DNA from 2 places in the Vibrio ziniensis genome. Region 1 is predicted to be linked to the other one. Evidence: riboswitches for the same ligand, from Rfam matches in the RefSeq annotation. Region 1 holds a riboswitch; the other holds the start of a gene.
What was found. A riboswitch is a leader RNA that binds a small molecule or an ion and turns the genes downstream of it on or off. The one in region 1 is predicted to bind cobalamin.
Positions count from the first base shown of each region.

Region 1 (9,700 bases):
CACGTGTAAACGTTCAAAGCTAAGCGCTGCTTCTAAAGCGATGCTTCCTGTTCCCGCGCCAACATCGACAAAACGGCTGGCATAACCTAATTGCAACTTATCAAGTACTATGGTACGTACTTCTTGCTTGGTCATCGGTACTTTTTCTGCTCGCAGAAATTCACTGTCTTTCATTCATCACCACCACCACGTTCATGTCATACTCACGCTGTACTTGCTCAGGTTTAAGCACCGAAATTTTCTGATTTTCATACCCCAAGTTTTCACCAACGATGACGCTGCATTTGAGATTGCGTTTTATCGCTTCCTGAGCAATTTCATAAGGACCGAGAATTTTGTCTGTCACCAGAGCAATCTTTTTATGTAAGAAGAGAAAGTCGAAGTCAGGCTGTTTGCCGTGGCTGCTAGTAATGTAAAGATCGTTCATATCAATCCCTACTTCCGAAAACAGCATTTGAATAGAGCTTATGCCTGGAAGACATCTGCGTTGGTCTGGCGCAAAATGCTCACTAATACGCTTACCGATACCAAATAACATTGGATCGCCGGACGCTAATACAACCACCAGTTGAGATTTGAATTCTTCTAATGTGGCTAACGTGTTCTCAATGCTTCCCGACAATTCAATTCGTTGCCCTTTGAAATCGCCAAAAGCACTTAATAAGCGAGGCCAACCTACGAGGATATCGGCCTTCGCTATTAAGTTTTCTCCAGCGACAGTCATAAGATCTCTGCGTCCCGGCCCAGTTCCTACTACGTAAATCATTGGAAATCCTCCACGATCTGTTCAACAGGACGATTACTACCTAACACTTGGTTATCAAAAGAAAACAACACTACGTCACACTTAAAATGATGCTTGGCATACTTCAACATTGCCGCAACTCTGCGTTCTATCTCTTGAGCGATATTTTGGTAAACCGCCTGATAGCCATGCTCTTCAATCAGCTCAAGCGCTTCTTCGGTGGTTAAGCAGTGATAGATTTGGCGAAGTAAATCATGGGGCGCATTGAGTAACGCCAAGTGGGTGACCAAAGTTTCTAAACGTGCATCAGCAATATGGGAATGGGTGTGAAAAACCCCAGCTGCGATTTTGATAAGCTTACCTAAGTGTCCCACGATAAGAACTTGTTCGAAGTTCAAGCGATTCGCTTCTTGCAACATGTAGCCCACGAAATTGCTCATGGTCACCACAATGTCTTGTTCGATATTGAGTTGTTGCTGAACAAAACGCTCGCCGTGGTTGCCTGGGACTAAGACGATTTTACTGTGTCCTAATGAGCGTTTTTGTTCGAGTTCTATCGCAAGGGAGCGTTTCCAGCTTTCTTCCGACATAGGAGTCACAATGCCTGAAGTTCCGATGATCGAGATACCGTTTTTAATCCCCAATCGTGAGTTGTAGGTTCTCTCAGCGCGTTCTTTGCCTTCAGGAGCAAAAATGGTGACAACCGCGCCTTTGTTAGGGCCAATCACATCACGCACTTCTTGTTCTATGGTGTGACGCGGCGTTTTGTTAATCGCGGCAACACCTACGGGTAAACCCACGCCTTTGCGTGTCACCACACCCACACCTTCACCGCCAAGTATTTCAATAGTTTGAGTATCGTTAACCGTTACTTGGGCGTAGATCAACATTCCATGGGTAGCATCCACATCGTCACCGCCGTCTTTACGTATCGCGGCAACAGCACTATGTAATTCCATGGAAGCATCTTCTACATTCAGATTTAACGCGACACCTGAAGGTGTCACAATGGAAACCTGATGGATGAGTTGCTGACGCATCACCATTAGTGCTGCCACTTTGGCTGCGGCAGTCGCACAAGAGCCTGTGGTATAACCCTTGCGATATGATTTTCCTCTATGCCAAACAATATCCGCTTGAGCTGTTTGACTCATAAAGCCTCCCGCATGTGGTAAAGCACAGCATTGACGATGGCAGCTGCAACATTGCTTCCACCTTTTCTGCCCAGAGCAGTAATGAAGGGAAAATTGCTTTCGTAAAGCGCTTGTTTGGATTCTGCCGCGCCAACAAAGCCAACAGGTACACCTATGGTCATGACAGGTTTATTGACCGCACTTTCTAGCAGTTGAAACAAAGCAGTGGGTGCATTGCCGAACACAAACACTTTGTTACCTTCATCTTTTAAGGCCTTTTCTACCGCAATCATTGAGCGTGTTTTGGATTGCGCTTTCGCCTGTTCTGCCACCCAAGGGTCAGCGATGTAGCATTTAATGTCACAGTCAAACTGCTTTAATAGGTTCTTATTGATGCCAGAGAGAGCCATTGTTGTATCGGTGTAGAATGTGCAGCCTTCATAAATACCCGTTTGCAACGTCGCTAAAGCATCCGGTGAGAACTTCAATATCTCCAGCCAGTCGAAATCGGCAGTAGTATGCACTGCACGAGTAATGACTTTCTTTTCAAGTTCATTAGCAAACTGATAATCAGGAAATTCAGTGGCAATGATCTCGTCGATGATTTCAAAACTCGTCGATTCAATTCGTTGTGGCTGCTGAATAAAGTTCATACGGCTATCCCTAAATAACAATGATGTAAGCGAGTGAAAATAGAAGTAGAGCTAAGGTTGACGTTAAGTACATTAAGCGCGTTGATTGACCTATGTCCTCTGGCTCGATTTCTCTAAGGAAATCTCCAATCCAAGGCTTTTCTACCAATTGACCAAAGTAGTTACTTGGACCACCAAGTTGCACACCAAGCGCTCCCGCGACCGTCGCTTCAGACCAAGCGCTGTTAGGGCTTTTATGTTGATATCGGTCTCGCCAACCAACGGTAAATGCAGATTTACCATTGCACCCCATTAGGAAGGCAGACAATGAAAACAGCAGCCAAGAAATACGAGCAGGAATAAAATTCGCCACGTCATCCAAACGCGCAGAGACAAAACCCAACTCTCTATAGCGATCGTTTTTGTAACCAACCATAGAATCAAGGGTATTGATCGCTTTGTATGCCATCGCAAGTGGTACACCGCCTATAAACAGATAGAGCATCGGTGCAATCACACCATCTACCGTGTTTTCAGCCACAGTTTCGACTGTCGCTCTGGTGATCTGTTTTTCATCCAGTTGGCTGGTATCACGTCCAACGATGTAAGAGACTTTGAGGCGTGCTTCTTCAAGGTTATGAGAACGCAGCGGGATTAGCACTTCATAAGCCGCATCTTTTAAGCAGCCTGTCGCAAGCACAGTGAATGCAAGCCAAAGCTCGACAACTGTCCCAAGTAGCCAGTGGATGTCATAACTCAAATGAATCACTGCCCAAGTAATTAAACCTGCAGTGCCAACAATCCAGAGCCACAAAATGCCGCCAGCGATATAGAGCCATACTTTGCTGCTAAAGATTTGTCGGATTCGTTTCTCCATATTGGAAATTGAAATCCCGATCAAACGTACAGGATGGGGCCAACTGTGAGGATCACCAATCAACAGATCCATAAAGAACGCGGTGAAATATAGAGTTAAGGTCATCATAGGCTTCGCGCCCTCTTAAACCACTCAAGCAACATCTCCGGAGACTGCGCAAAATGCACATGGAGATACATCGCTAACGTATTACCTACTTGATAACCACCTCGCCAGGTTGCAAGCACTTCGCCTTCATGGACTTTACTCAGTGTGAATGCCGGCTCCATATCCGTAACAAAATCGGAATAATGAAATTCGTGACCACGTAACTCATTTCCAGACAGGCACAACAAAGTGTCTACGTTTGCTTTTGCATTGCAGTAACCAAAGCGATTCAGCTTGTTAGACATAACGCTTTGACCTGACAAGATACCGACCATGGGATAGATGTTTTCTTCACTGTCAGAAAGTGAACTCCCTAAATACATCAATCCGCCACACTCTGCATAAATGGGCAAATTGGCTTGATGAGCCGCAAGGATTGATTGCAACATCGAACGGTTTTTCGAAAGCTGCTCCGCGTATAGCTCAGGGTATCCGCCACCGATATACACCAAATCGCATTCAGGTAATTGTGAGTCCGTTAGAGGGCTAAAATATCGAATTTCAACACCGCAACTGGTTAGGAGATCAAGATTCGCTTGGTAATAGAAGTTGAATGCCTTATCCATCGCGACTGCCATAACTAAGCCTTTACCCTTACCTGCCATCGCTTGATAAATCGTCTGCGTTGTACCTTGGTAAAGTTGGGAGCAAGCAACACTAAGCAAGCCATCAACATCAACATACTGTTCAATAGCGTCAGCCAGTTCATCCCATTGAGAATCCATATCTTGTGATTCTTGAGCAGTCATCAAACCTAAGTGACGAGAAGGAAGTTCAATATTGGGTAACTTAGGTAATCGACCAAACGCTGGAATGTGGCAATAGGTTTCTACGGCCTGTTTAAGAAGCTGGTAGTGCTTATCTGAATTGACGTTATTAAATACAACACCTGCAATGTTGATCTCTTTGCCGAACTGCTGAAAGCCCATAACAATCGCGGCAGCTGATGTCGACATAGCTTTACCGTCTACAACTAAAATCACTGGGCATTTGAGTGCTTTGGCTGTACCTGCGCTGCTGCAATAGTATGGATCGGTGCCATAGCCATCGAATAACCCCATAACACCTTCTATCACTGCGATGTCGGCATTTTGTGTTTGTTGATGGAATAAGGCGTTAACAGTCTGCTCATCGAGCATAAAGGAATCTAAATTATGGGATGGAACGTTGGCGACTTTGCTGTGCCAAGCGGTATCAATGTAGTCTGGGCCAACCTTAAATGGCTGAACTTTTAGCTCACGGCGACACAAGGCTCTTAGTAAACCTAATGTGAATGTTGTTTTGCCGCTTCCGCTGTTTGTGCCCGCTATAAGTAATGCTTTCATAGTCCACTTTCAGTTACGTTTCTGAACGGACGGTGGGCAGGTGAAAAGTCGTAGGGTCTTAAGACAGGAACCTACTTCTCTCACTCTCTTCCCACCGAAGGAGTTATTGAGTTCAACTTGATTCGTCTTCTGGCTTAGCTTCATCCTTCTTGATTCCTTCCCGTTTCACCTATGAAACAGTGGTATAACCAAGTCGTCAGCATTACAGCAGCGGGGGCTGCGGAGGATTCTCACCTCACTTCCGTAATCCCTTGCGGGATATATGCCCAGTCTGGGGCATAACCAAATTGAAATATCGTGTTTCGACAACTAAAACTAACTACATATCTTGTTCCTAAATCTCACTATAGGCTTCTAGTAAATAAATTCTGGCTACCATGATGATGAATTTCTGCCAAATTATCACCTTCAATGGTAATAAATTGTCATGCTAACCTAAACAACCATTTAAAACAGTATCTTACAGAGTTAATTAAAACATACAAATGGTAATTTATTGTCATTGTGCAATATTCAAATATGTTAAGTGGCACCGGTTATTAAACTCAAGTGCCACTTAAAAATTAAATCACTTATTTTCTAGATCAACTAATCGTGAATTACCGCATCTTGATAATGTTTATCTCTATATTCTTGTGGACTCATACTGCAATTTTTTCTAAATACTTTGCAGAAATAACTGGTCTGAGAAAATCCCAAATTTTTCGCAATTGTCGCCACAGGGATACCACTGCTTTTTAACATTTTCTTGGCGTGCATAATACGGCAATTATTCAAGTACGCATTGAAACCAATGCCAAGATGTTTCTTGAATAACTTCGAAAAGTAGTAAGGGCTCAGATAGATATGGGCAGCGACATCTTCCAATTTAATGTCGTCACTAAAATGGTGCTCAATAAAGCGCAACGCCTTTTTGATCTTATGATCATTGTTATTGATAGAGAGCTTTTGTTGGTCGTTAATGCCAGTATCGTCAATCACTACAAGGTTAATGTGCTTACGAATACAGTTCTCAACAATCAGTTGCAGCAACTCGGCAGAAGCCAGGACTTTTTGGTAATCAACGACTGGAATATCTTCAAAGCAATGACGAAGCTCCTCGTCTTTTTCCCACATATTTTGAGTGTGAGCCATCCCTTCAATGGACTCATCTTCATGGCCGATAAGTCTTACCTGCCCGCACAACACAAAGCCAACCAAGTGTCCTTCAACGATCAAAGGAATTGAGAAATCCGTAAGCCCAGCATGGCATTGGTACACACACGGTTTGTTATCAACAGAGGCTTTGAGGCCACCTCTTTTATCACTGAGCATGCATTGATTGTAGAGTTCGGGGTTCTGTCTGATCTTCTGACAGAAATCTGAAAAGTTAAATCGTTCTGATATTTCCTCTCCATGTATATTTACGACGACCACGGCTAATTCTGTCGCTTGTGCAAAATCTGAAGCGATCTTTCTTATTAATGCTGAGTCTAATGAGGTAACAGAAGACATAACCACCTTCTTAGTCCATTGATACGATACAAAATACTTCGTCCCGAAATTCGAGTTTATATGTAGCACCAAGATGAAAACAAATAAGTGATCAGTAACTAAATTAACCAATTTATTTCGTCAGATTTATGTAAAGAAACTTTGATGGTTAATATTTTGATAATTAATTGTTACATGCAACTAATTTACTTAGAGAAAGGAAACACTTTAATTTATTCATATAACGAAATTAAAAAACCTGTCTAAGTGACATAAATGTGAAAAAATTTATTCATATCACTCAGACAAGAAATAAAATAGACGTTTATTCCAATATTTTAACTACCTAATTCATGAGCAGTGAGAATCGCAGAAAGGACTAATTCTGGGGTCACTTTAAATGGCATGTTGTGGATAGTTTCCCCTTCTGCACATGCTGCTTTCGCCACGTTGAGTAGCTTATCTTTGTCTATGTGCAGAACACCCATATCGGTTAGATTGGTTGGTAGCCCAACATTGCAGCAGAATTCGATCACTTCATTGATTTCTTCCATTGGTGCATTTTCTAAAACCAACTGAGTAATGGTACCAAACGCCACTTTTTCACCATGGTACAAATGATGGCACTCTTCTAGAAGTGTCAAACCATTATGAATCGCATGTGCAGCAGCCAAGCCAGAGCTTTCAAATCCAATTCCGGAAAGATAGGTATTGGCTTCAACAATATTTTCCAGAGCACGGCTTGAAAGGTTGTTGTCACACGCTATTTTAGCTTTCAACCCATCGCTCATCAGAATTTGGAAGCAGAGTTTTGCTAACGCTTGCGCCGCTTTTGTTGGTGCGCCGCCAGCCATAGTTCCTTTGCCGGAACGCTCGTTTGCCCTTGCTTCAAAATAGGTAGAGAGTGCATCCCCCATACCAGAAACAAGTAGACGTGTCGGCGCTTGCGCTACGATCTGAGTATCCATAATCACAACGTCAGGGTTTTTGGTGTAGAAGCGATATTCGCTGAACTCGCCTTCTGGCGTATAAATTACTGACAATGCGCTGGTGGGTGCATCAGTTGACGCTATCGTCGGCACAATTACCACAGGAATACTAAGCTCCGCACCAACGGCTTTCGCAGTATCTAATGTTTTACCGCCACCAATACCCACCACAGCTTCAACTCGCTGATCTTTTGCAACGGCAGTTAAACGTTCAATTTCTGGCTGTGAACATTCACCACCAAAAAGTGCAAAGTACCCTTCAATATTTTGCTCACTGAAACTTACGCTCACTCTTTTTTCTACTAACTGAGTAACGAAGTCATCGGCAAGCACAATAACGGAACTCCCTAGAGGCTTAACGTACGCCCCTAAGTTATCCATCACGTTTGGTCCTTGTACGTACTTACTTGGGCAAATAATAATGTTATCCATTGTTGCTCCTTAGGGCTTTAAGACCCTAGTTTCACGTTAAAAGTAATCTCAACGTCATACTTAAAGCTGCTGTTGTAAAAAATGATGCCTCACCTTTTACAACTCGCAGCTTTAAATACCTGTGCATAGGATTATATTTTGTTGGTTCTACTCATTAGCAAAACGGTGAATCCAGAACGACTTCTGTACACGTTAAAGTTGTGTCTGGCCCTCAACCTCCTTTGCTGAAGGTTTCTCCGCTTCTAAACCTTTACCAATAAAGAATTTGTAGCCTGCACCACCCACGCATGCACCGATGATCGGAGCTATGATTGGCACTAAGAAATAAGGAATATCGCGCGCGCCAGTCATGGCAACATTTCCCCATCCTGCTAAATAAGCGAATAGTTTTGGTCCGAAATCACGTGCAGGGTTCATCGCAAATCCTGTTAATGGGGCTGTTGATGCACCGATAACTGCCACAAGAATACCGATTAATAGAGGAGCCAAAGCACCTCTAGGTACACCGTTACCATCGTCGGTCAAAGCAAGGATCAATGACATAAGTGTTGCGGTAATAATGATTTCTACAAAGGCTGCTTGGAAAACGGAAATGGCAGGATGAGGATAGGTACTAAAAATACCGGCCAAGTAGAGACTCTCTTCAGAACCACGCACCATATTGTTGGCCGTTTCATATGCGGTGAAAAGGTCTTTGTAAATTAGGTAACACATTGCAACACCAAAGAAAGCGCCCGCAGTTTGAGACAAGCTGTAAGGAATCACTTTACGTTTGTCAAAGTTCGCAAACAGCCAAAGGCCAATGGTTACCGCTGGATTCAAGTGTGCACCAGAGACGCCTGCAGTTAGATAAACGGCTAGAGAGATCCCCAAGCCCCACACAATACAAATTTCCCACAAACCATAAGACGCTCCAGCGACTTTGATAGCAGACAAACAACTTGCACCAAAAAATAAAAATAGCCCTGTTCCGAAGAACTCAGATATACATTCGTTTCGTAGGTTACTCATGACATTATGTTCCTTTTTATAGAAATAAACGCTGCCTTATATAAGGTGTTTATTTAATTAAATATAAATATAACCCCTATTCCACGAAGCCAACTCACGGTTCATGAAATGAAAAACTTCGACATAAAGTATATTTTTTTAATTTATTACTTTTTTGCCATCAATTCACACTTTATAGGTATTTTTTAAATACCCATTAATAAAAATGCACAAAATTAGATTAAATGATGTTTATTTACAACAACTTATACAACATAACGAAAGGTAAAATATTGCTTATATTAAATTTCAATTATTGATACGGAAGTCCCATAAATCCGTTATTTATGACTAACTTCAAATTATTTGTAACTTTGCTAAATGTCACAAAAATAAACAATAAAAAAATAGCTAAATAGCAATTTTTTACCAATAGCCTATTCCTCATGAACCCTGAAATTACTTATACCTACATTTTGAAAGTGCAATTTTTTCACATATAGCACTAATTAGTCGCAATTAAATCCCTCAAACTAAACCATTATTTTTCGTCCGACTTTTCTAATATCTCTGCGCAACATTATGAAAATACTACGAGGTATAAATATGCAACAAGAAGCACTAGGAATGGTCGAGACCCGTGGTCTAACCGCTGCAATTGAAGCTGCAGACACAATGGTCAAATCGGCAAACGTAGTCCTTGTCGGATACGAAAAAATCGGCTCTGGCTTGGTAACAGTGGTTGTTCGTGGCGATGTGGGTGCGGTTAAAGCTGCAACTGACGCAGGCGCATCTTCTGCTGCCAATGTTGGTGAAGTTGTCGCAACACACGTTATTCCTCGCCCTCATACGGACGTTGAAAAAATTCTTCCAAAAGGACTTAACGAATGAGTGACAACCCATTAGTTGAACAAATCATGAATCAGGTGATCGCTCGGGTTCAGAATGGTTCACCTG
Region 1 covers NZ_CP049331.1:1,673,920-1,683,619, forward strand. Annotated here, with positions in the region: gene G5S32_RS07620 (decarboxylating cobalt-precorrin-6B (C(15))-methyltransferase) at 1-174, opposite strand, end outside; gene G5S32_RS07625 (cobalt-precorrin-7 (C(5))-methyltransferase) at 161-766, opposite strand; gene cbiD (cobalt-precorrin-5B (C(1))-methyltransferase CbiD) at 763-1,899, opposite strand; gene G5S32_RS07635 (cobalt-precorrin-8 methylmutase) at 1,896-2,531, opposite strand; gene cbiB (adenosylcobinamide-phosphate synthase CbiB) at 2,542-3,495, opposite strand; gene G5S32_RS07645 (cobyrinic acid a,c-diamide synthase CobB) at 3,492-4,859, opposite strand; cobalamin riboswitch at 4,962-5,161, opposite strand; gene pocR (transcriptional regulator PocR) at 5,448-6,353, opposite strand; gene G5S32_RS07655 (glycerol dehydrogenase) at 6,671-7,753, opposite strand; gene G5S32_RS07660 (MIP/aquaporin family protein) at 7,946-8,764, opposite strand; gene pduA (propanediol utilization microcompartment protein PduA) at 9,350-9,634, shown strand; gene pduB (propanediol utilization microcompartment protein PduB) at 9,631-9,700, shown strand, end outside.

Region 2 (9,700 bases), 1.6 Mb from region 1:
GTAGTACATAAATGATTGGCTTATTTATATCGATGCCGATATCTTCAATCGGATTTGACGGAATTGGTGTTCCTTTTACTAGTAGCGTTGTCGGTAACTTTAAAAGCGAACGTGATAGTGATTGTCCAGAAGACATAAGAGTTCAAAGCCTCAAAAATCAGTACAATAACTAAAGTGTATTTCCGTGTTCCTAAAACGTTTGAGAAGGAAAATGGAGATACACCTAAGTTGGTCTTTATTTTTCGAGTGGCAAGAATACCAGAAACTGGTCAAACCTTTTAATTTTATTCAGAGATGTTTGCTTTTTGTGCAGTAATTCTGAATTTTCTTGCAGATTGATGTTTTTAACACGTGGAACACAGAATGTATAAGAAGAATCCCCAGGGCCTAATGCGCCTATTCAAAGCAACAAGCTATTCCTATAAAGGGATTTGTGCGGCATTTAAACATGAAGCTGCATTTCGCGAAGAAGCTTTGTTAGCCGTTGTCGCTCTACCATTGGCCTTTTGGTTAGATGTGACTCAAGTTGAACGCATGCTGATGATTTCAAGTGTACTACTGATAGTTTTGGTTGAACTGTTGAATAGTGCATTGGAAGCCGTTGTTGATCGAGTTGGCTCAGAACATCATGAGTTATCAGGTCGAGCGAAAGATATGGGCTCTGCTGCTGTGTTTATCGCGATGATTATTGCTGGTTATATTTGGCTAGAGGCTCTATTTATCTAAAAAATAAGCAATTGGCTTTGCATTTCATAAATTACTGGATATACTCACAGTCAACTGTATAAAAAAACAGGTGAACTATGAAGCCGTTAACGCCACGCCAGCAACAAGTTTTTGATTTAATCAAAAGCAAAATCGATGAAACCGGAATGCCACCAACGCGCGCTGAAATTGCTCGTGAATTGGGTTTTCGTTCTGCAAACGCTGCAGAAGAGCATTTGAAAGCTCTTGCTCGCAAACAAGCAATTGAGATTGTACCAGGGGCATCTCGTGGTATCCGTATTTTAGTTGAAGCGGCAAATGACGAAGAGCAAGGTCTACCTCTTATCGGTCGTGTAGCGGCGGGTGAGCCAATCTTAGCTCAAGAACATGTAGAGTCGCATTACCAAGTGGATCCAAACATGTTCCGTCCACATGCTGACTTTTTATTGCGCGTTCATGGCGAGAGTATGAAGAACATCGGCATTATGGATGGTGACTTGCTTGCTGTTCATAAGACTCAAGATGTGCGTAATGGTCAGGTTGTTGTAGCTCGCGTTGAAGACGATGTGACGGTCAAGCGTTTAGAGCGCCGTGGTTCAAAAGTTCTACTGCATGCAGAAAACGAAGAATTCTCACCAATTGAAGTGGATCTGACATGCCAAAACCTTTCTATTGAAGGTATCGCAGTAGGTATTATTCGTAATACCGACTGGATGTAGCCACTTCTGTATTGAGCGATTGTTAGGTATGAATCGAGTGAACAGATTCGATACCTAAATATTTGCAAATCTAATTGATATTCATTATCATCTTCTTTGTTGCGATACAAGGAAGATGATAATGCGCACTCCACAAAATCAAAACTCTCAACGTTATCAAATCCCTACCAATTTGGTTCAACCGCTTTGGTTACGTAGTCGTGAAAGCTTAGTCGATAACGGCCTTATTTATGATCCTATCGCAGCCACTGCTTGCCAACGTTGTCATTTAGCCCCCGATTGCCTAAGCGGTGATGTCGATCAGAAGCAGTTACTTCATGTCACCCTCACTCAACTCTGCGACAAACAAGTACGCAACTTTTTAGATGAACACCCAGATGGTTGGGTTATTAACGTGGGCGCTGGTTTGGACACTCGCTTCTATCGTATTGATAATGGACGATGTCATTGGATTGAGTTAGATGTGACAGAGAATCTTTTGTGGAGACAAAAACTGTTTCATCGCAGCGAACGCTATCTGCATTTGTGTGGCAGTGTTAGTGATATTGATTGGTTAGAGCGTCTGCCTGTTCCTGAGTTTGCTCCAGTTTTAATTCTGTGTGAGCATGCACTGCTGGATTGCGATACTGTACAAGCCTCTAGATTCATCCGCTCTTTAGGTCTGAGTTTTGCTCATGCGAATGCTTGTATTGTGTTGGCTGGAGATAAAACTTGTACCCACTTGGGGCAGAAAATGGGTTCAGGGACTTATGCGCATGGCTTTTCGGCACTAAAGGAAGCTGTGATGAACTGTTTGCCTTGGGCAAAACAAGTGACTACCTCTTCGCCACTCGACAGCCAATGTGGCCGTTGGAAATTTTGGCAACGAGTGTTGAGCAAGTTTGCCGGATTAAAGCAACGATTTACTCCTGTGGTTATTTACGTGCGTTGGTAGCGTGTGATAGCCGTTAGCTACTAACTTCGTTACACTTTGTTTTCTTTGCTCAATAGCTTTTTAGCTAAATGAGTTGGAATAAAAAACGCAGCTAAAGCTGCGTTTTTCTTGTTGTTGAACTTAAAACAGGCGGTTTAACCCGTTTAACGCAGCAACACGATACGCTTCAGCCATGGTTGGGTAGTTAAAGGTGGTATTCACAAAATATTCGATGGTATTAGCTTCACCTTTCTGTTCCATAATCGCTTGGCCGATGTGGATAATTTCTGCAGCTCGCTCACCAAAGCAGTGAATACCTAGAATCTCTTTGGTTTCTCGATGGAAGAGAATCTTTAAACTACCCACGTCTTTACCCGCGATTTGTGCGCGAGCTAAGTGTTTGAATGACGAACGCCCCACTTCGTAAGGCACTTTCGCTGCCGTGAGTTCTTGTTCCGTTTTACCAACAGAGCTGATTTCAGGAATGGTGTAAATACCAGTTGGGATATCTTCAATCAGTTTGTTGGTTGCTTGCCCATGAGAAATCGCTTGTGCAGTGAAACGACCTTGGTCATAGGCTGCGCTAGCAAGACTCGGATAACCAATTACGTCGCCGACAGCGTAAATGTGGCTAACTTCCGTCTGATAGTTACTGTTCACGCTGAGTTGACCACGAGAATCAGGCTTCAGACCAACAACTTCAAGATTTAGCTTATCTGTATTGCCAGTACGACCGTTGGCGTAAAGCATACAGTCTGCTTTCATCTTCTTACCGGAATTCAGATGTACGATAACGCCATCATCTGTACCTTCAATCTTGCTGTAGGTTTCATCGTTGCGGATAACCACACCGCTATTCCAGAAATGATAAGAAAGCGCATCTGATGTCTCGTTATCTAGGAATGATAGCAGACGATCACGGGTGTTGATTAAGTCGGTTTTAACGCCCAATCCACGGAAAATTGAAGCATATTCACAACCGATGACACCAGCACCGTAAATGATGATGTGTTGTGGATCGTGCTCGAGGTTCAAAATTGAGTCGCTGTCATAAACGCGAGGATGGTTGAAATCGACATCGTGAGGGCGGTATGGTCGAGAGCCTGTCGCGATAATAAATTTATCGGCAGTGTAGTGTTCAACCGTGTGGTCAGCTTTGGTTACTGCCACTGTATTGGCATCAACAAAATGCGCTGTACCGAAAATAAGGTTGCATTGGTTACGGTCATAGAAGCCTTGGCGCATTCTGGTTTGTTTATCAATTACGCTTTTTGCGTGGCCGAGAATGGATGAGAATGTTGAGTGTAAACTGGAATTATTATTACAGAACAAAGGGTTGCTGTTAAATTCTATGATGCGGCTAACCGCATGACGCAATGCTTTAGAGGGGATAGTACCCCAGTGTGTACAACCACCGCCTACGCTGGTTTCTTTTTCAATAATGGCGACATTCAATCCCGCTTTGGTTAACCCCATTGCTGCACCTTCACCGCCAGGTCCGCTGCCTATTACGATGACGTCAAAGTGGTTATTCAGTGCCATAGATGATCCTTGTTATAATTTGGTTAACATTGCGATAGCGGGATTTTAACTGATCTGTGCTAGGCGTAAAACTTAAAGCCCCTATAGAGTGGAGATGATCACGAGATTAAAACAAATATCGATGATTTAATGCTTGTGTTGAAAGCTTGATGAAAAATGCAACGGTTATGTTAAGAAATTGTCTGACGCTTCAAAATGACCTGCTTTGCCTCTTAGATATGGGGGGAAATCGCGATATAGTAGGCAACTTTAGTGACTGACTTGACAGGGTTTGGCTTGAAATGAAATCCATGGGAATTCGCGCACAACAGAAAGAAAAAACGCGCCGTTCGTTGATTGACGCGGCGTTTAGCCAATTGAGTGCTGATCGCAGCTTTTCTAACTTGAGCTTACGTGAAGTTGCACGTGAGGCTGGCATTGCACCCACTTCTTTCTATCGCCATTTTAAAGATATGGATGAGCTAGGTCTGACTATGGTTGATGAAGGTGGCTTATTACTGCGTCAACTGATGCGTCAGGCACGTCAACGTATTGTTAAAGAAGGTAGTGTGATACGCACCTCCATCGAAACTTTCATGGAATTCATCGAGAGTAGTCCGAACGTATTTCGCCTTTTGCTTCGTGAGCGTTCAGGCACCTCATTCGAATTTCGTACAGCGGTAGCTCGTGAAATTCAGCATTTTGCAGCAGAGCTCTCGGAATATCTGATTGCTACTGGGATGAATCGTGAAGAAGCCATTACTCAAGCCGAAGCTTCAGTCACTTTGGTTTTTAGCTCTGGTGCAGAAGCCTTAGACCTTGAGAGACGTGAACGCGATGAACTTGCAGAACGTCTCATCATGCAGTTGAGAATGATAGCCAAAGGGGCTTTCTGGTATCGTAAAGAACGTGAACGTAATAGATTGAAAGGAGGGCTGAATTAATGTCGAATGAAAGTAGCAGCACCATTAATCATGGCTCAGAACGTAAAACATTGGTACTTGCGTTAATTGCGGGTATGTGTGGCGATGCGTTGTTGTCTTGGATAACTATCAGCGAAGTGTCTTTCTCAATTTTCCCTGTAATCGCTTTAGTGTTGTCTGTACAGGCACTGTATCAGGAGTACCTACGTAATCCTGTCGCTGAAGAGATACCACTAGTTGGATTGGCATGTTTCTTTGTCGGGGTATTTGGTCACTCTGCTTTTGTTAAAGCGCAATACCCAGCTGCGGGATCTAACTTCTTTTCTATTATAGTGACTCTATTGCTCCTGTTATGGGTAGGGAAGAAACTGGGTTTTATAAGACGCTCTGAATAAGAGAGTGCTAATTAGAAACAAAAAACGAGCCATTGGCTCGTTTTTCTATTTATCAACTAATACTTCTGACTTCTGGTTACGCTTTTCTTTCTAGCATCACACCTGCTTCCATGTGGTGGGTGTATGGGAACTGGTCAAACAGAGCAAAGCGAGTCACTTTATGTGTTTTACATAAGACATCTAAGTTTTCTTGCAATGTTTCTGGGTTACATGAGATATACAGAATGCGCTCATAACCTTGCACCATTTTACAAGTATCGATATCCATGCCTGAGCGAGGCGGATCAACAAAAATGGTATTACAGTTGTAGCTCTTTAAATCGATACCAGCTTCTTTTAAGCGATTGAATTCGCGTTTACCTTCCATTGCTTCAGTAAACTCTTCTGCCGACATACGAATGATTTGTACGTTATCGATTTTATTGGCAGCAATGTTGTACTGTGCGGAATGTACTGACGGTTTTGCTAATTCGGTTGCCAGCACGCGATCGAAGTTTTGAGCCAACGCCAATGAGAAGTTGCCGTTACCACAGTAAAGTTCTAAAAGGTCGCCTTTGCTCTCTTGAGTACAATCGACGGCCCATTCCAGCATTTTTTCAGCCACTTTACCGTTTGGTTGAGTAAAACTGTTTTCTACTTGTTGGTAGGTATATGGTTTCCCGTTCACGCTCAGCTTTTCGACCACAAAGTCTTGGTCTAGCACAATCTTCATTTTGCGCGCACGACCAATGATATTCAGGTTAAAACCTTCATTTTGCAGAGCTTGCTTAAGTGCTTTCGCTGCAGAAATCCATTCATCGTCCAGTTGGCGGTGATAAAGCATTGATACCAGAACTTCGCCACTGAGTGTAGATAGGAAATCTACCTGGAAGAGTTTACGACGCAGAGTGTCGTTACCTTTCATTGATTCAATAAGCAGAGGCATCAAATCGTTGATAAGGCGGCTCGCTGCAGGGAATTGATCAACTCGGTATTTTTCACGTGTTTGCTGGTTGAACATGATGTAATACATTTCATCACCTTCATGCCAGATACGGAACTCTGCACGCATTCGATAAAACTGAGCCGGGGACTCAAAGACTTCCAACTCAGGCACACCATAAGATTCAAACATCTCTCCTAGTCGAGTGATCTTCTCATCCAGTTGCGCTTGGTAGTTGTCTGGGTTTACATCAAGAGTCGCCATTGCTTTACCTTTTTCTGGTACGTTCAAATAAAGAGCGCAGATTTTATTCAATCTCCCGCTTATGTCCAGTCTTGTTCTAAAATTGATGTTTTGTCGCACGTAAAAACTATAGCTTATATCAATCTATGCTAGACAAGTTATCGATTGCTCAATACTATCAACGGCAAGCTGGTGTTGTTTAGAAGCCTAGATGGCTAAAACAACTTAAGAGGGAATCTGGTGAAAATCCAGAACTGACGCGCAGCGGTAAGAGAGAACGAAAGCTCAAGTGACACTACGTTTGTGGGAAGTCGAGTAAGTAGGCCAAAGAGGTGCTCTCAAGTCCGAAGACCTGCCAGCAACCGAACAAACCCATGGGATGGACCCATGTTCGGTAGGATTAACGCGATTTAGGACAATATAATGAATAAATCCCTTCTAGCGGTGGCAGTGGCGTCGCTGTTTTCTCACACTTCTTTTTCTTACGCACAGCAGTCAACAGCTAGTGAAACTGTTGTTGTAACGGCGAACCGTTTTGAGACTAAAGTGAGTGAATTAACTTCTCCTATTGTTGTTGTAACAAAGGAGGATATTGACGCAATTCAAGCTAATTCTCTATCCGAAGTTTTACAACGTTTGCCGGGGATTCAAATCGTGAATGGTGGGGGGTACGGTAAGTCCACCGAAATATATATGCGAGGTACCTCGAGCAAGCACCAGCTAATTCTGATTAATGGGACTCGTATTGGTAGTGCTACTTTAGGCTATGCAGATATAAGCCAAGTACCTTTGATTGGTGTTGAGCGAATTGAGTATATTCGTGGGCCTCGTGCCGCGGTATATGGCTCAGATGCGATTGGTGGTGTGATAAATATCATCACCTCGACAAATAGCTCTCAGAGCAAAGTTGAAGTAGGTGCCGGTATTGGTAGTAATGGATACTATCAAGGCAACATTGGAGTTTCAGTTAACATTGGTGATGATAGTTGGGGTAAGTTCGCGGTTAAACGTCAACAAAACGAAGGCTTTTCAACTCTTCAATCTCCGTATGATCAAGATGATGACGGCTTCTTTTCCAATGATGTTTATGCAGAGCTAGGCACCAATATCTCCAGTTCACTTTCAGCATCTGTTGAAGCTACTTATCATGACGCTGAAAGTGAATATGATAGTGGTGCATACGCTGCACCAACTTATACGACTTGGGAAAATGCAGAAGATAGCGTTTCGCGTTCAAGCAGCTATAGCGTCGCGAGTAAAGTTGCGTATAAATCTGAATCCTATTCAAGTGATCTTCTGTTAGCGAATAATCAAGATGAATCGGTAAGCGTAAATGATGGTGACAGTAGTGAATACCAAACGGATCGTTATGTTGTTAACTGGATACATCGTTATCAATTGACAGATAACGTCGCTATTTCTGGTGGTTATGAATGGCAACAAGAGAAAGTAAGTACCAATGGCGATGCATATACAATAGATAATCGAAGCAACAATGCTTTTTACCTTTACAGCCAATATGCAATCAATGCACTTCTTTTGGAAGGTAGTGTACGAACTGATGACAGTGACGTTTATGGTAGGAAGAACACTTGGCAACTAGGTGCTTCATATCAGTTCATCAAGCAGTTAGGGTGGTCTATTAACTCTGGTACTGCTTTTAAAGCTCCTACTTTTAATGACTTGTATTACCCTGTGGATAGTTATGGAAACGTGGGTAACCCGAATTTGAAACCAGAGGAATCTAGTCATATTGAATCTTCTTTTTATGGTCTGTTACTTGACTCCATAGACTGGCGTGTTACTGCCTACAAGACGAAAATCGATAACTTGGTGTCTTGGGAATATGATTCAGCAACGTATACCTCTTCACCAGAAAATATTGATAAAGCGGAAATTAAAGGTATTGAAGTTGAATTCGCTTTTGATACAGGGCCGATCAACCATAGTTTGAGTTACGACTATACCGATGCAAAAGATAAAGAATCTGGTAATCAATTGATACGTAGAGCAAAGAACAATGTTAAATGGAATGCATCTTACTTATTAAACAAGTGGCGATTTGATTTATCTACGCTTTATCGAGGTCACAGTTTCAATGACACCAATAATCAATACGAGCTGGACGACTATGTCTTGGTCGACGTTGCAGCAAGCTACAATCTGTCAGAAGCTCTAGTTGTCAGAGGGCGAATTGCTAATGTATTTGATGAAGGTTATGAAAATAGACTTGATTACTATAGAACTGCCTATAACACAGCAGGTAGAGAGTTCTATATCAATGCTGCCTACCAATTCTAATAAAACTCAAACCGCCTTCGGGCGGTTTTTCACTATTTGGCGCTTCAACAATCATTGCCAATTCACATAGAGCGAGTATGATCTTTGCGATATCGTTGTTCTTATCTGGTTCCTGCTGTGTCTACTCAATCTGTTCCTAAAGTCCTAATATTCGACTCTGGTGTCGGCGGTCTATCTGTGTATAAAGAAATTGAATTGCGCCTTCCGCAACTCTCTTATACCTATCTGTTTGATAATGCCGCATACCCGTACGGAGAGTTAGAGCAGAGTGTCTTATTACAAAGAGTAGAACAACTAATCACAGGGCTAGTGGAACAACAAGGTTTCGACATAGTGGTTATTGCTTGTAATACCGCAAGTACCATTGTGCTTCCGACATTACGCTCTAAGTTATCTATTCCGGTGGTCGGTGTTGTCCCAGCAATTAAGCCTGCTTCGTCATTAGCCAATAAAGCCGTTGGGCTTATTGCCACACCCGCAACCGTCACTCGTCAATACACACATGATCTTATTCGAAGCTTCTCTGCTGATAAAAATGTGGAACTGCTTGGTTCTACTCGTCTTGTTGATATGGCGGAAGAAAAGCTTAGAGGAAAAGCGATAGATCTACAGGAGCTGCAAAATATCTTAAGTCCACTGATCAATCAGATTGATGTTGCGGTATTAGGATGTACACATTTCCCTCTTATCAAAGATGAGATTCAACAAGTGCTAGGGAAAGAAGTGTTGCTGGTGGACTCTGGTGAGGCAATTGCGAGACGAGTGAAAGATTTACTCGGTATAGAAAGCGGTGTTCGCTCGGAGAACAAACACACTATTTACTCCAGTGCACTTCCTTGGGAAGAAAGTGCACTGAATAAAAGGCTAGAACAGTTAGGATTTTCTGCTATTCGTCCATATCCTCTTCCGGGTGTTTCGGATCGTTTGCAATCCTAACTTTTAGTGTGCGCTGCATGTAATCATGTTCGTTGAGTGCATCAATCGCCGATTGAGCATGCGTTGCTGCCATGACAACAAAGCCAAAACCTCTACGTTTTCCTGTGCGCTTATCTTTCATT
Region 2 covers NZ_CP049331.1:116,455-126,154, forward strand. Annotated here, with positions in the region: gene plsB (glycerol-3-phosphate 1-O-acyltransferase PlsB) at 1-136, opposite strand, end outside; gene G5S32_RS00535 (diacylglycerol kinase) at 364-726, shown strand; gene lexA (transcriptional repressor LexA) at 804-1,424, shown strand; gene G5S32_RS00545 (class I SAM-dependent methyltransferase) at 1,540-2,358, shown strand; gene sthA (Si-specific NAD(P)(+) transhydrogenase) at 2,479-3,879, opposite strand; gene fabR (HTH-type transcriptional repressor FabR) at 4,161-4,802, shown strand; gene G5S32_RS00560 (YijD family membrane protein) at 4,802-5,176, shown strand; gene trmA (tRNA (uridine(54)-C5)-methyltransferase TrmA) at 5,253-6,362, opposite strand; cobalamin riboswitch at 6,515-6,715, shown strand; gene G5S32_RS00570 (TonB-dependent receptor domain-containing protein) at 6,765-8,642, shown strand; gene murI (glutamate racemase) at 8,760-9,578, shown strand; gene G5S32_RS00580 (RNA recognition motif domain-containing protein) at 9,529-9,700, opposite strand, start outside.
Region 2: another riboswitch for cobalamin. It lies ahead of G5S32_RS00570 (TonB-dependent receptor domain-containing protein); the one in region 1 lies ahead of G5S32_RS07645 (cobyrinic acid a,c-diamide synthase CobB).